DNA from 2 places in the Romboutsia sp. 1001216sp1 genome. Region 2 is predicted to be linked to the other one. Evidence: riboswitches for the same ligand, from Rfam matches in the RefSeq annotation. Region 2 holds a riboswitch; the other holds the start of a gene.
The links. Region 2 has a riboswitch for glycine ahead of ABHC41_RS02010 (GrdX family protein). Riboswitches for the same ligand answer to the same signal wherever they lie in the genome.
Positions count from the first base shown of each region.

Region 1: another riboswitch for glycine. It lies ahead of ABHC41_RS01100 (sodium:alanine symporter family protein); the one in region 2 lies ahead of ABHC41_RS02010 (GrdX family protein).

Region 1 covers NZ_JBDPHA010000001.1:198,499-205,688, forward strand. Annotated here, with positions in the region: gene ABHC41_RS01085 (DUF308 domain-containing protein) at 1-1,003, shown strand, start outside; gene ABHC41_RS01090 (XRE family transcriptional regulator) at 1,019-1,453, shown strand; gene tlp (small acid-soluble spore protein Tlp) at 1,532-1,759, opposite strand; glycine riboswitch at 2,064-2,151, shown strand; gene ABHC41_RS01100 (sodium:alanine symporter family protein) at 2,377-3,747, shown strand; gene ABHC41_RS01105 (lipoate--protein ligase) at 3,846-4,829, opposite strand; gene lipA (lipoyl synthase) at 4,848-5,705, opposite strand; gene ABHC41_RS01115 (tetratricopeptide repeat-containing diguanylate cyclase) at 5,885-7,190, opposite strand, start outside.
Region 2 covers NZ_JBDPHA010000001.1:387,846-395,035, forward strand. Annotated here, with positions in the region: partial or broken gene ABHC41_RS02000 (thioredoxin domain-containing protein) at 6-323, opposite strand; partial or broken gene ABHC41_RS02005 (FAD-dependent oxidoreductase) at 343-1,013, opposite strand; gene ABHC41_RS02010 (GrdX family protein) at 1,100-1,414, opposite strand; glycine riboswitch at 1,563-1,672, opposite strand; gene ABHC41_RS02015 (M3 family oligoendopeptidase) at 1,782-3,476, opposite strand; gene yidA (sugar-phosphatase) at 3,614-4,429, shown strand; gene ABHC41_RS02025 (ion channel) at 4,537-5,736, opposite strand; gene ABHC41_RS02030 (hypothetical protein) at 5,913-6,338, shown strand; gene ABHC41_RS02035 (DUF1540 domain-containing protein) at 6,416-6,721, shown strand; gene ABHC41_RS02040 (DUF1540 domain-containing protein) at 6,829-7,131, shown strand.

The sequences.
Region 1 (7,190 bases), 190 kb from region 2:
TGCATTATTAAATTTTGTAGGTAGAATTACTGCAGCTATTATTTTATACAAAAACAATGTAAAAGAATGTATAAGGGGCTTTATTTTTAGCTTAATATCATTAGGATTTGGTGTTGTTTTATTATTTTATCCACTAGATTATATATCTATAGTAGATAAAATATGCAGTATATATGTAATACTAATATCTCTTACACTTTTTTCTGATTTTTTAAGGGAGATTTTAGATATTAATACCTTTAAATCTAATTTAAAAAGGAGATTTAGGATTACACTACCAATAGTTTATGCAGCATTTATACCTCAACATCTATTAGACAAAATTAATAATTTTATCAAGGTAAATCCTAATAATAAAGTTTTAGTTGAAAGTAGTGACTATGATAATCTAATAGATAACTCTTTTTCAACAATAGATATATTTATTCATCTAGCTCCTGATTGTGCTAATGGATTTGGTCATGTTGATATATCTTTTGATGGAATAACTTATTCATATGGAACTTATGATAGTAGTTCTAATAGATTATTTACACTTGTTAGCGATGGTGTTTTATTAGAAGCTGATACTAAAAAATATATTAATTTTATAAATTCTAAATGCAATCGTTCTCTAATAGGGTTTACTTTAGCATTAAATAAAATTCAACATAATGCTATTAAAGATAAAATATCATCTATTAAAAACAATTGTATTCACTGGGAATGTAATTCAAAGAAAGATCCATTTAAGGAGTATACTGATGAAACAAATCTAATGTTTTTAGATACTAATTGTAAATTTTATAAATTCAAATCTGGGTATTTTAAAACATACTTTACTCTAACAGCAAATTGCGTAAGACTTGCAGATACTATCGTAGGTTCTATAGGTTTAGATTTAATAGCAATAAATGGTATAATAACACCTGGTACTTATTATAATTATTTAGATAATTTATTTAAAAGAAAAAATACTATAGTTGTAAAAAAACAACTTTATATGAAACAATCTTCTATATAAATTGGAGGTAATAGCTTGAATAATGAAACAATAGAGTTAATGAGCGTTTTAAAAAATATAAAAGATGAAAGCTGCTTAGATGAGTATCTAGTAGATATCTATGATAAATATAAAGGCTTAGAGTTCAAAACATTTTTTGAAGATATTTTAAAACATAAACAAATTACTAAAAGTGAACTTATAAAAAATGCTCGTATAGATAGAACTTATGGTTATCAAATTTTAAATGGAAGTAAAAAACCTAGTCGCGATAAAGTTATCAAACTTTGTATCGGAGCAAGTCTAGATATTAAAGAAACTAATAAAGCTTTAAGACTTGCAGATTGCGGTGAGCTATATTCTAAAAATTTAAGAGATGCTGTAATTATATTTGGTGTAAACAAAGGAATCGATATTCTAAAATTAGATGAACTCTTATACGATAGAGGTTTGGCTTGCTTAGATGATTAATATTTTAAAAGGTAATAAGTTTATGTTAGTACATACTTATTACCTTTTTTATATTTAGGATTAAATTATATATTTTATTTATCTATACTCATTTTTATTTACATTAGCTTCTTCTTTTATTTCACTACGCATATTACTAAGAGATTCCTCTCTTCTTTTATTTTTTTCCTCTAATTTTCTTCTTTCTTCAGGATTATCTACCTTTTCAATCATTTCATTTGCTAATCTAATATTTTTTAGAGTATGATTTATATTACATTGTATTTTCTCAACATTGTCTCTTCTATCGTCTGGATTTGGTTTCATTTTATATCTCCTTTTAATTAATTTTCATTAGTTATATTGTTCAATACACATATTTTTATTCTAGTTTGATTAAGTCAAAAAATATATATTATAGAAATTATCCTAAGATTTTAAATATCTAGTTTATATAGCTAAAGTGTTTAATTTTATTTTTTTTGATTTGACATTTGATATTTTTTTTTGTACTATTATAGAAAATGCAATAACAAATCAATACCCGATTGAAGCTTTATAGAAGAGCTGTCATTTTGACACACCGAAGGAGTCGCACTCTCAGGTACTTTTATAAGTAGGACTGTAAAGCTTAGGGAACTCTGGAGAGACCTATATAGGCGCCGAAGGGGCAAGGCAATTTTGCTCAATCTCTCAGGCAAAAGGACAGGGATTATGTACTATACTTACTTTTTGTATAGTTTTATAGTTGTAGTTTATCCAGAGCTAAGTCTTAAGACTTGGCTTTTTTTATTCAAGCAATTATTATTCTTATTATTTAGAAAATTAAAAATTTCTAAATATCTTATCTTCCTGTCAATTAATTCATTTTCCTTTATTGATTTATTAAGGCATAAAATTCACTTCGCTTAAAAAATAAGCGAATATATAAGGAGTGTATTTTTATGAATTTAATTGATGTTTTATCTCAAATTAACTCATTTATATGGGGACCACCTTTACTAATACTATTAGTTGGTACTGGTATATTATTTACTTTTAAACTTGGATTTTTACAAATAACTAAATTACCTACTGCTTTAAAATTAATATTTAAATCAGAAAATAATGGTAGTGGAGATATTTCAAGCTTTAGCGCTTTATGCACTGCTCTTGCTGCTACAGTTGGTACTGGAAATATAGTTGGTGTTGCTACTGCTCTAAAAATAGGAGGTCCTGGTGCATTATTTTGGATGTGGGTTGCAGCATTTTTTGGAATGGCTACTAAATATGCTGAAGGAGTACTTGCTATAAAGTATAGAACTAAAAATGAAAAAAACGAAATTTCTGGTGGTCCTATGTACTATATAGTAAATGGTATGGGATCTAAGTATAAACCTCTTGCTATTTTCTTTGCTATAAGTGGTATTTTAGTTGCTCTTTTAGGTATAGGTACATTTACTCAAGTTAATTCCATAACTGATTCTATTAATGGAAGTGTTGGAATTAATCCTAAAATAACTGGAATTATATTAACATTAATTGTAGCCTTAGTTATATTTGGAGGTATTAAAAATATTTCAAAAGTAGCATCTACAGTAGTTCCATTTATGTCTTTTGTATATATACTAATGTGCTTTTTAATTATTTTAGGCTCATTTAATAAAATACCATCTACATTTATCTTAATACTAAAAAGTGCTTTTACACCTACATCTTCTATAGGTGGATTTATGGGAGCTAGTGTATCTATGGCTATTAGAAATGGTATTGCTCGAGGTGTATTTTCTAATGAATCTGGACTTGGTAGTGCTCCAATTGCAGCAGCTGCTGCTAAAACTAATCATCCAGCTGAGCAAGGTCTTATATCTATGACTGGGACATTTATAGATAGTTTGATAATCTGTTCTCTTACTGGATTTTCTCTTATATTATCTGGTGTATGGAAAGGAGATTTAAATGGTGCTCTTATGACTCAAAGTGCATTTGAAAGTGTTCTTCCACATATTGGACCTTTATTTTTAACTATTAGTTTAAGTTTATTTGCTTTTACTACTATACTTGGTTGGTGTTATTATGGAGAAAGATGTTTTGAGTTTTTATTTGGTATTAAGTTTATAAGCGCTTACAGGGTTGTCTTTGTTTTAATGATACTTATTGGGTCATTTTTAAAACTTGAAATGGTTTGGATAATTGCGGATATTGTTAATGCTCTTATGGCTATACCTAACCTTATAGCTCTAATTTATCTTACTCCTGTAGTTATAGCTGAAACTAATACCTATATGAATTATTTAAAATTAAAAAAAGAAGATTCTTATGCTATTAATATATAAATAAATTACATTAATAACTTATATTTTATATGTATTATTTTAAATAAAAAACCTGTATCAATATTATTGATACAGGTTTTTTATTATTATATCTAAAATTATATTATACATTCTATAAGTTCTTCTTTGTTCACTCGATAGAAATACTTATTTATATCAATATTTTCTAATATATCTAATATATCTTTTTTATTATATCTACATCCATATAGTAAATTTGATATATCCTCTATTTCGCCTTCTCCAAAAAAGTCTCCATTTATTTTACATTCTTTTATTATACCTTTATCTACATTAATCCTAAACTCTACTTTCCCACCATCTAATCTTTTTCCTTTAACAATCTCAAATTTAGGAGATTTTCCGTAGTTCCATTCCCAAGTTTCAAATTTTTCTTTAGCTATTTCTTCTACTCTCTTTATATCTTCTTTTGTTAAATTATAAACTCCACTAGATTCTTTAAGTAAACTCTCTAGCATTATATCTTTAAACTTTAAACTATCCATATCTTCCTTTAAATAGTTTTTAAGATTTGCAACCCTATCTTTAACTGATTTTATTCCTTTAGATATTATCTTATCTTCAGCTACAGTTATACTTCTTACCATTTCCTCTATGTTAGTATCAAATAGTATAGAACCATGGTGTAATTTACATCCATTTTTAACACATTGTGCATTTCCAGAGAATTTTTTGCCATCTACTAATAAATCATTCCTACTATTAAAGTATGCATCTATTCCTTGACTTTTTAATGCTTCAATAATTGGCGTTGTAAATGTTTTAAAGTCTATTCCATTTCCATTATAATTTTTAGTTATAAAGCTAAATTGCCATCCATTCATATCCGTATATATAGTTCCGCCACCTGTTATACGTCTAACTACATTTATATTATTATTTTTTACATAATCTTCATTAATTTCTTCTATTGTATTTTGGAATTTTCCTATCATAAGTGTTGGATTTGTTCTCCAAAACATAAATATAACATCATCTTTTAAGTCTTTCTCATTTATAAGATAATACTCTAGTGCAAAATTAAAGTATGGATTAGTTGAATTATTTTCTACATATATCATGGTTTTATCCCCTTTTGTCTATTTAATAGCTTCTTGTGCATTATACGAACTTCTAACTAAAGGACTACTTGCTATATACTTAAATCCTTTCTCTACTCCAACCACTCTATATTCTTCAAATTTTTCTGGTGTTACGTATTCATAAACTTCTATGTGTTTGTTTGATGGTCTTAGATATTGACCTATTGTAAATATGTCGCATCCTACCTTAAGTACATCATCCATAACCTTAAATACTTCTTCATCACTTTCACTAAGGCCAACCATTATACCAGTTTTTGTTAATATGTGAGGTGCTACTTCCTTTACATATTTTAAAACATCTATACTTCTTTCATATATTGCTTCTGGACGAACTGTATCATATAATCTTTCTACAGTTTCGACATTATGATTTATTACATCAGGATTTGCTTTTATAACTATATCTAAATTTTCTTTGATACCTTTTAAATCTGGTATTAGCACTTCTACAGTAGTATCTGGATTTAAACTCTTCACAGCTTCTATAGTTTTTGCAAAGTGACTAGCTCCACAATCCTCTAAATCATCTCTTGTTACACTTGTTATAACTGCATGAGATAATCCTAGTTCTTTTACTGCTTTTGCTACATTTTCTGGTTCATTTATATCAAGATTTTGAGGTTTACCATTAGTTACATTACAAAACCTACAATTTCTAGTGCATTGACTTCCCATTATCATAAATGTAGCTGTTCTTTTTTTATAGCATTCACCTAAATTAGGGCATTTTGCTTCTTTGCATACTGTATTTAATGATAACTGTTCCATCATAACTTCAATCTCTTTTATAGATTGACGTTCATAATTTACTCTTAGCCACTTTGGCTTTCTTCTTACTTTTGTTTTTTCCATATAATCCCCCTGATAAACGTTTGTCATATACCTTTCTTTATACAATATTAGATATTAACATATAAATTCCTTCATACTTATTCAAATTTTAAATAAAAGCCCTTAAAACATTAATATCATTTTAAGGGCTTTTATTTAAAATTTAATATAATTTTTATAATTAAAAGTTCATTACTTTTTTAATTATATATACTATATCTATTTCTTCCATTATTTTTAGACTCATACAATGCCTTGTCTGCTTTATCTATTGCTAAATATATATCTTCTTTCATATTTTTCTTTTTAGTATATATACCTATACTTGTAGTTACTATGTCATTAACTAATGAATACTTATGTTCTATTGCCTTATTTTTTATATCTTTTTGTATTTTTTCTACTATTTCTATGGCTTCATTTTCACTAGTGTCCTCTAGTATAATAACTATTTCTTCACCTCCAAATCTTATTCCTATCCCTTTCTTTCTAATATTCATAAGAACTGAATTTGATACTTCTTTTATTACTTTATCTCCTTCTATATGTCCATAATTATCATTATATTTCTTAAAGTAGTCTATATCTAGTAATACTATAGAAATTTCCTTTTCTTCTAGTTTCTTTATATTTCTCTGTTCATAATCATCTAGATATCTCCTATTATAAAGACCTGTCATACTATCTTGATAGTGTAATTTTTTTAATGCTTTCACACGAACTATTCTTGCTATTAAAATAATAATTAATATTACTACTATACATGTCATAATTAATACTTTTATTTGTTCGTTTTTCTCTTTCTCTTTTAATACTTCATTTTCATATGCCTTTATTGAATATTCAATATAATCATTTTTTATAATTTCATCTAAAGATTCTTTCTTTTCTTTTAGTATTTCATTGTATTTTTTATATGATTCTAGATCTCCTATTTTACTGTATATTTCAGCTATATCAGAATAGATATCAATTTCTATATATTTAGCACCTTCATTTTTTAGCTTTAGTATTTTATTATATATATCTAAAGCTTCTTTATAATTTCCTTCTTCTTTTAATATACTTGCATATGATAATCCTAAGAAAATATCTTTATGAATAAAATATTCTACTTTATCTTCTTTTAATAACTCTGAACCTTTTTTTATATATTTTTTAGCTTCTTCATAATTTCCTTTATGTATATTTATATTGGCTATATTATAATTTAGAAGAATTTCTACATCATCTTGTTCATTTTTATCTAGATATTTTATATATTTTTTTGTCTCATTTACTACATCACTACATTTATCGTAATCACCGATACTTAAGTATGCATGCATCTGATTTATATATGTATTTACCTTTGCTTCTGCATTGTTTAATTTATTTGGTATTTTTATATTTATTGCCATATCATACCAATCTATAGCTTCTTTATGCAGACCTAATTCATATACTATATTACCTATAAAAGTATATGCTTTAGCTTCATACACACCAGCTTTATCTATATTTGGA
Region 2 (7,190 bases):
AAATATTAAAGGTATTTCTTTATCATTTCTTCTATATTGATCTTAGTTGCATCATATTTTGTAACCTCATCTATTTTTTGGCCATCTTTGTATATAGCTATTGTTGGAAGTCCTAATATTTTTTCTTTTATAGCCAATCTTCTAGCTTCTGTTGTATCTAGTTTACAGAATTTAAAATTTTCCTTATATTTATTAGCAAGTTCTTCAACCTCTGGAAGCAATGCTTTACACGGTTCACACCCTTCACTTCAAAAATCTACAACAACTATACCTTCATGTTTTAAAACTTCTTCTTCAAAGGTGTTTTTATCTAAAATTATCATTCAAATTCCTCCTTTATAATTAAATAGTTGATTTTTCTAAATTCCATTCTTTACTTTCTATATATTTTTCAGCACTTATTGTAGCTATAGCTCCATCATTAGTAGCTGTTACTACCTGTCTTAAGGCTTTAACTCTGCAATCTCCTGCTGCAAATACCCCTTCTATATTAGTCTTCATATCTTCATCTGTTATTATATAGCCATTTTGGTCTGTATATATTTTATCTCTAAATATCTCTGTTTCTGGTTTTAGTCCTATGAATACAAATACCCCCATTGTTCCATCTTCTTCATCTGCTTCATATTCACTTAATTCACCTGTTAGAATATTTTCAAATACAACTTTTTTTAATATTCCATCACCACATAATTCTTTCACAGTCGTATTGTGTACAAATTCTATATTAGGATTGTTTTGTGCTTTTTCTGCTATTGATTTGGCACAAGTTAGCTTTTCATTTCTGCCCCAAAACTTTTGCATTGTTCCACCATTCTTGCTATTAACTTAGGTCCACTAGCATTTTCTACTGAACCTGGATAGTTAGCAACATCATGAGTTGTTACTATTTGTCCTCCAGTTTTTCCTTTTTCAAGTATAAGAGTTTTTAACTTTGCTCTTGCACCATAAAGTCCTGCCGAAAGCCCTGCAGGCCCTGAGCCTATTATTATTAAATCATATATATTTCCCATAAATTTCTCCTTTATATTTATTTTTTTAACATTTTTATAAAAAAATATTTTATTATTTTGTCACATACAAATATTATTTTTAATTTCTATAATATATATTGAATTCTTTCTAATGTATTACTTAAGATATCTAAGTCTATGACTCTAAAGTCATCTATTACATTATCTGTCCAATTAGGTGTTTGTTTATTATTTTGAAATTTATTAGAAATGTATATTGCTTCTTCAATCAATAGTACTGAATTTGTATCTAACTTGTTTGATTTTTTTAATATTATACTTCTGTATGGAGTTTCATTTAGCTTTATACTGGAATACATCGGATGTGATAAAAGTTCGTAACCTTTGTGAATTAGATTTCTACTTTCTTTTAAAATTTCTAGATATGTGTCTTTATATATTTTACATTTTTATGCTTTATTTTGTTTTTGACAATAGTATTATTGGTTATTATTATTATAAAAATCCTCTCCTTTTTAAGTCTATTTAATAAAAAACAGAGAAAACAAATCCCATTTGTTTTCTCTGTTAATATAATCTTCAGAGTTCCATCTGAATATAATATTTTTACCTGAGAATTTCATTTGATTAAATTAGGATTTAATCAAACTTGTACCTTCGGTCACTTCTTTTTAGAAGTAATCTCCTATATCCTTCAACCGGAATGTTTAATTTTTTTATACTTTCTAAGTTAAGAAAAGAAACTTTCTATTTAAATTTCAATATATTTTTCTGTAAATATTGCTACATATTTCTACAGTATATATATTATAAAGCTTTATCATCTATACTATCTAAATAATTTTTAATAACATCTATAATACTTTCTACACATCCATCTTCAAATGGAGATTTTAAATCACCTATCTTTACTATTTCTAAGAACGACTTTGTTCCTCCAACTCTACATATGTCTAAATAATTTTCCCATCCATTGATTCTGTCCACCCTCATTTTTTTCCAAAACTGTAATGCACATATCTGAGCTAATGTATAATCTATATAATAAAATGGATTTTTAAATATATGTCCTTGCTTAAACCACCAAGTTCCTTTTTCTAAAAAATCATTATCTTCAAATATTCTATGTGGTAAATATTTTTTCTCTAGTTCTCTCCAAATATTTTTTCTTTCTTCTTTAGTCATATTAGGCTGTTCATATATATAGTGCTGGAATTCATCTACTACTATTCCATATGGTATAAACTTAATAGCTGATGATAGATGAGTAAATTTATATTTCTCTGTATCTTCTTTAAAGAATAATTTCATCCAAGGCCAAGTTATAAATTCCATACTCATAGAATGTATTTCACAACTTTCATAAGTTGGGAAGTTTATTTCTGGCATATCAATCCAAGTTGACATATAAAGCTGAAAAGCATGACCTGCTTCATGAGTTAATACATCTATATCATCTAATGTTTGATTAAAGTTCGAGAATATAAATGGAGATTTATAATCTGGTATATATGTACAGTATCCACCTGCTGCTTTACCTTTTTTAGTTACTAAGTCCATAAGTTCATTTTCTAGCATGAAATTAAAGAATTCTTTAGTTTCATTTGATAGCTCAGAATACATTTTTCTTCCATTTTCTATTATGTATTCGTCACTTCCCTTAGGTGTTGCATTCCCACTTAAAAACTCAAGGTTTTCATCTACATATGTAAGTCTATCTACACCTATCCTTTTAGATTGTCTTTCGTAAAGACTATTTGCTACAGGTACAATATAATCTAAAACTTGTTTTCTAAAGTTTTTTACCATGTCTTTGTTGTAATCAGTTCTCATCATTCTTATATATCCTAATTCTACAAAGTTGTCAAAACCAAGTTTTATAGCCATATTATTTCTTACTTTAACTAATTTATCAAATACTTCATCAAATTCATTTTCTTTTTCTTCAAAGTAATTGTAATATGCCTTAGATGCCTTTATCCTCATATCTCTATCTTCACTTGACATAAATTTTAAAAGTCCAGATAGGTTTCTTTCTTCTCCTTCAAAATGAATTTTAGCAGATGCTAATAGTTTTGTATATTTAGAACAAAGCTTATTTTCCTCTTGAAGGTCTTTTATTATTTCGCTACTAAAAGACTTTAAATTAAAGCTTGCTATATTTATAAACTGTCTTCCAAAATCTTTTTGAATATCTTCTTTAAATTTTGAGTTTACTACTGATTTATAAAAAAGTGAATTAAGTTCTTCATATAATGGAGAATATTCGTCCCAATACACTTTTTCCCTTTCATAAAACTCATCTTCAACATTTATACTATGTCTTATAGAACATAATGTACTCATAGTTTCTATATTATTTCTAATGCTATTTAGTTTATCAATATTTTGTCTTTGCTCTTTGTAAGTTTTTGAATTTTCTATATTATTTATTATTTCTATTATTTGATTTTTACTTTTTTCATAATTTGGTCTTTCATATTCAAAATCTGAAAACTTCATTGAAATATCTCCTTTATTTATATTTATTTTTAATATTTATATTATAGCATACACTCTTTTTTAATTTTCTCTATATAAATTCTGCATATATTGATATAATTATAACTATCTTTATGTAAATATCATAGGAGGATTATATGTATAAATTAATAGCACTAGATATTGATGGCACTTTATTAAATACCGAAAAAAAAATAACAAAGGAGGTTTTTGACTCTATCCAAGAAGCTAAACAAAATGGGAATAAAGTAGTTTTATCTACTGGTAGACCACTACCTGGTGTAACTCCACTACTTGAAGAACTTAATTTGACTGATGAAGGGGACTATGTTATATGCTTTAACGGAGCTGTTGTTCAAGAAGTTAAAACTAAAAAAGTTATATCTAATATAGAAATGAATTACGATGATTTTAAATCTATATATGAACTTTCTAAAAAACTTAATACTTATCTTCATATAAGTACACCAATTGACGTTGTAACACCTAACGAAAAACCTAGTAAATATACTGTTTTAGAATCTAATTTAAATAAAATACCTTTAGTTTATAAACCAGAAGAAGAAATAGATGAAACCATGACATTTTGTAAGATTATGATTGTTGACGAACCTGAAAAATTAGAAGAAATAATAAAAAATGTACCTCAAGAATTTTTTGATAAATACACAGTTGTCAGATCTGCTCCATTTTTCCTAGAATTTTTAAATAAAAAAGCTAATAAAGGAAATGCGCTTAAAGCTTTATGTAAAAATATAGATTTATCTATAAATAAAGCTATAGCTGTAGGTGATGAAGAAAATGACAAGCATATGATAGAGTATGCAGGGCTTGGTGTAGCAATGGGTAATGCTCGCGATAGCATAAAAAATATTGCAAACTATGTAACTAAAACAAATAATGAACATGGCGTTGCACATGTTATAGATAAATTTTTACTAAATAAATATTAATAATGTAATATTAATAATGTAATATAATTCTTTCTTTATGGATATAAGTTGCTTTATGTAAACTAACTTATATCCATTTTTTATATACATATACGTTTAAATTTCCTCTATTTTGTTATCTTTCTAGACAATGTAGCTGTCCAAATACCAACCATAGTAACACCTAAAAGCATTTCTATTGCAGATAATAAAGTACTAAAAAATCCTACTGGCGTTATATCTCCGTATCCAACTGTTGTAAAAGTTACTATACTAAAATACAATGAGTTAATGAAGTCTTTATTTATAGAAGCTACATCTACATTTCCCCTTAATGCACTTTTATAATTTACTAATTCCCCACCTATATTAAGACCTGTTATCATATATAATATAGCAAATACTAATACAATTTCTAAAGATGTTATAAGCGCATATGTTGGACGTTCTCCATAGCCACAAAGTGCCCAGTATATCATGGATTTTAACTTCGCTATTCCTTTTAAACCATTTTTCTCTATTAACTTAGCTATATAATAATATTCTCCACCTATATTTGATAATCTATTAGCTTCAAATTTTGTTGATATATCCTTATATACTTTGCATATATCTATATACTCATTTTTATCTTTTTTCTTTAGGTCAACTTTATCTATAAATGTATGCTCATCAAATTTACTTAAATAATAATCTTCAAAAGATATATCTAAATGCTTAGGACGTAATATTTTAATAGAACTTAAATCACTGTCACAAATTATAACCTCTTTCATTATACATTTATTAAATATAGAACCATTTAGATTACTTTCTTTTATATATACATTTTTTAAACTCATGCTTTCAAATTTTGTTTTTTCTATATTACTATTAGTAAATCTAACATCTCTAAACTTACATTCATCTTTAAATATATTTATATCATCTTTTTCATTATAGAATTTACAATCTTTAAATATTACATTTTCAAAATCACATTTAAAAAACACATTTCCTATAAATATACAACTTATAAATTCTATATTTTCAAACCTACATTCTTCAAATTCACAATACAATACTCTTAAGTTTTTTAACTTTTTTTCATTTCTTTCTTTACTAGAAAATTTACCAATACTTTTTTTGTGTATTCTTAAATTATATAGCTTTTCTTCATCATATATATTATATAAATCACTATAATCTTTATTTTGAGTTTCTATTGTATATATTTGTTCTTTTTCTATTTTAAAATTTAACTTATTTATATATTTCATTTCTTTCTTCATTTTTTCAAGTTCGTTGTATGAATCTTCTCTTACTTTCTCAAAATTATAAGTTCTCATTTCATCACCCTAGTTTTAATTAATATAACATAATTACTTTATTTTTTTATAAAACCCTTTATTTATAGAATATATATCACTATTTTTTAATATATCTTATAAAGAGTGTTTATCAATGAATTCTAAGTTTCACTATATATTGTTTATTAAAGTATATAAATTATTGGAGGTTACATATGAATAAAAGTGTTGAGAAACTTAAAGAAGTATTACCAAAGAAATGTTGTTCTTATTGTACTCATCTTTCTCTATATGGTCCTGATGAAAATTACAAATATAATATAAAATGTATATTGCTAGATTCACTACCTAACCTATATAATGATTGTGATTATTTTGAATGTGAATATTCTAATCTAACTAGCTTTGACTTAGATAATCTGTATAGTGAATATTTAGAGGCATGCCTTAAAGTTAAGTATAAGGAATACTTAAATAGCATACATTGGCAAATATTTAAAGATTATGCGCTTAGAGAAAATGATTATACTTGTTCTATTTGTGGACAAGAACACAACTTAGATGTGTATCATATTAATAAAAATTTAGGCAGAGAGACTCTAGAGGATGTTGCAGTTTTATGTGACAATTGCCTAGAATAAATATATACCTTAAATGGATTAAATCTTTAATTTTTTCACATACTAAATTAGATAAAATTCTAGGAGGTATATTAATTATGAATGGAAATTTAGTATGTTTAGCATCTACATGTTTTTATAATAAATGCAGTAGTTGTTATGCTAACGGTATAAATATCTCAGGTTCTATAGCATCAAATACAAATGGTACCCACTGTCTAACTTTTGAAGATAGAAAAAATGCAACTTTGACTAACTCAACTAGTAATGAAGACTATGCTAAAACTCACAATATAGCTTGCCAGGCCAAAGAATGCAAACATAATGACGAAAGCTCTTGTGTTGCATTAAATGTTCAAATAAACAACGAAAATCAAAGTTGTGAAACATTTTGTCCTAGATAATAGCTATAAATAGATTAACTATAATTATTAAGTTGTAATATATAAGTTATATTTTCTTTTATTTTTCACATACTAACCTAGAAGATAATTTTAGGAGGAATGTAATTATGAATGAAAATTTAAATTGTTCTGCAACTAACTGTGTGTATAATAATAGCAAAAAATGCTATGCTGGAGGCATAAATGTTGCTGGTAGTAGAGCAGATTCTACATCTCAAACTACTTGTTCAACTTTTGTCGAGGGTTCTTTTGGATCTTTTACAAATAGTACTAATGATGAATATATAACACCTGAAAATATAATATGTCAGGCTGAGAAGTGTAAATATAATGTTAGTAAAGCATGCAAAGCTGAAAAGGTTCATATAAACTCACAGGATGCAAGTTGCGAAACTTTCATATCTAAATAATTATATTTTAATATTTACTTAAATTAAAATCACTGGATAAGTATCCAGTGATTTTATCT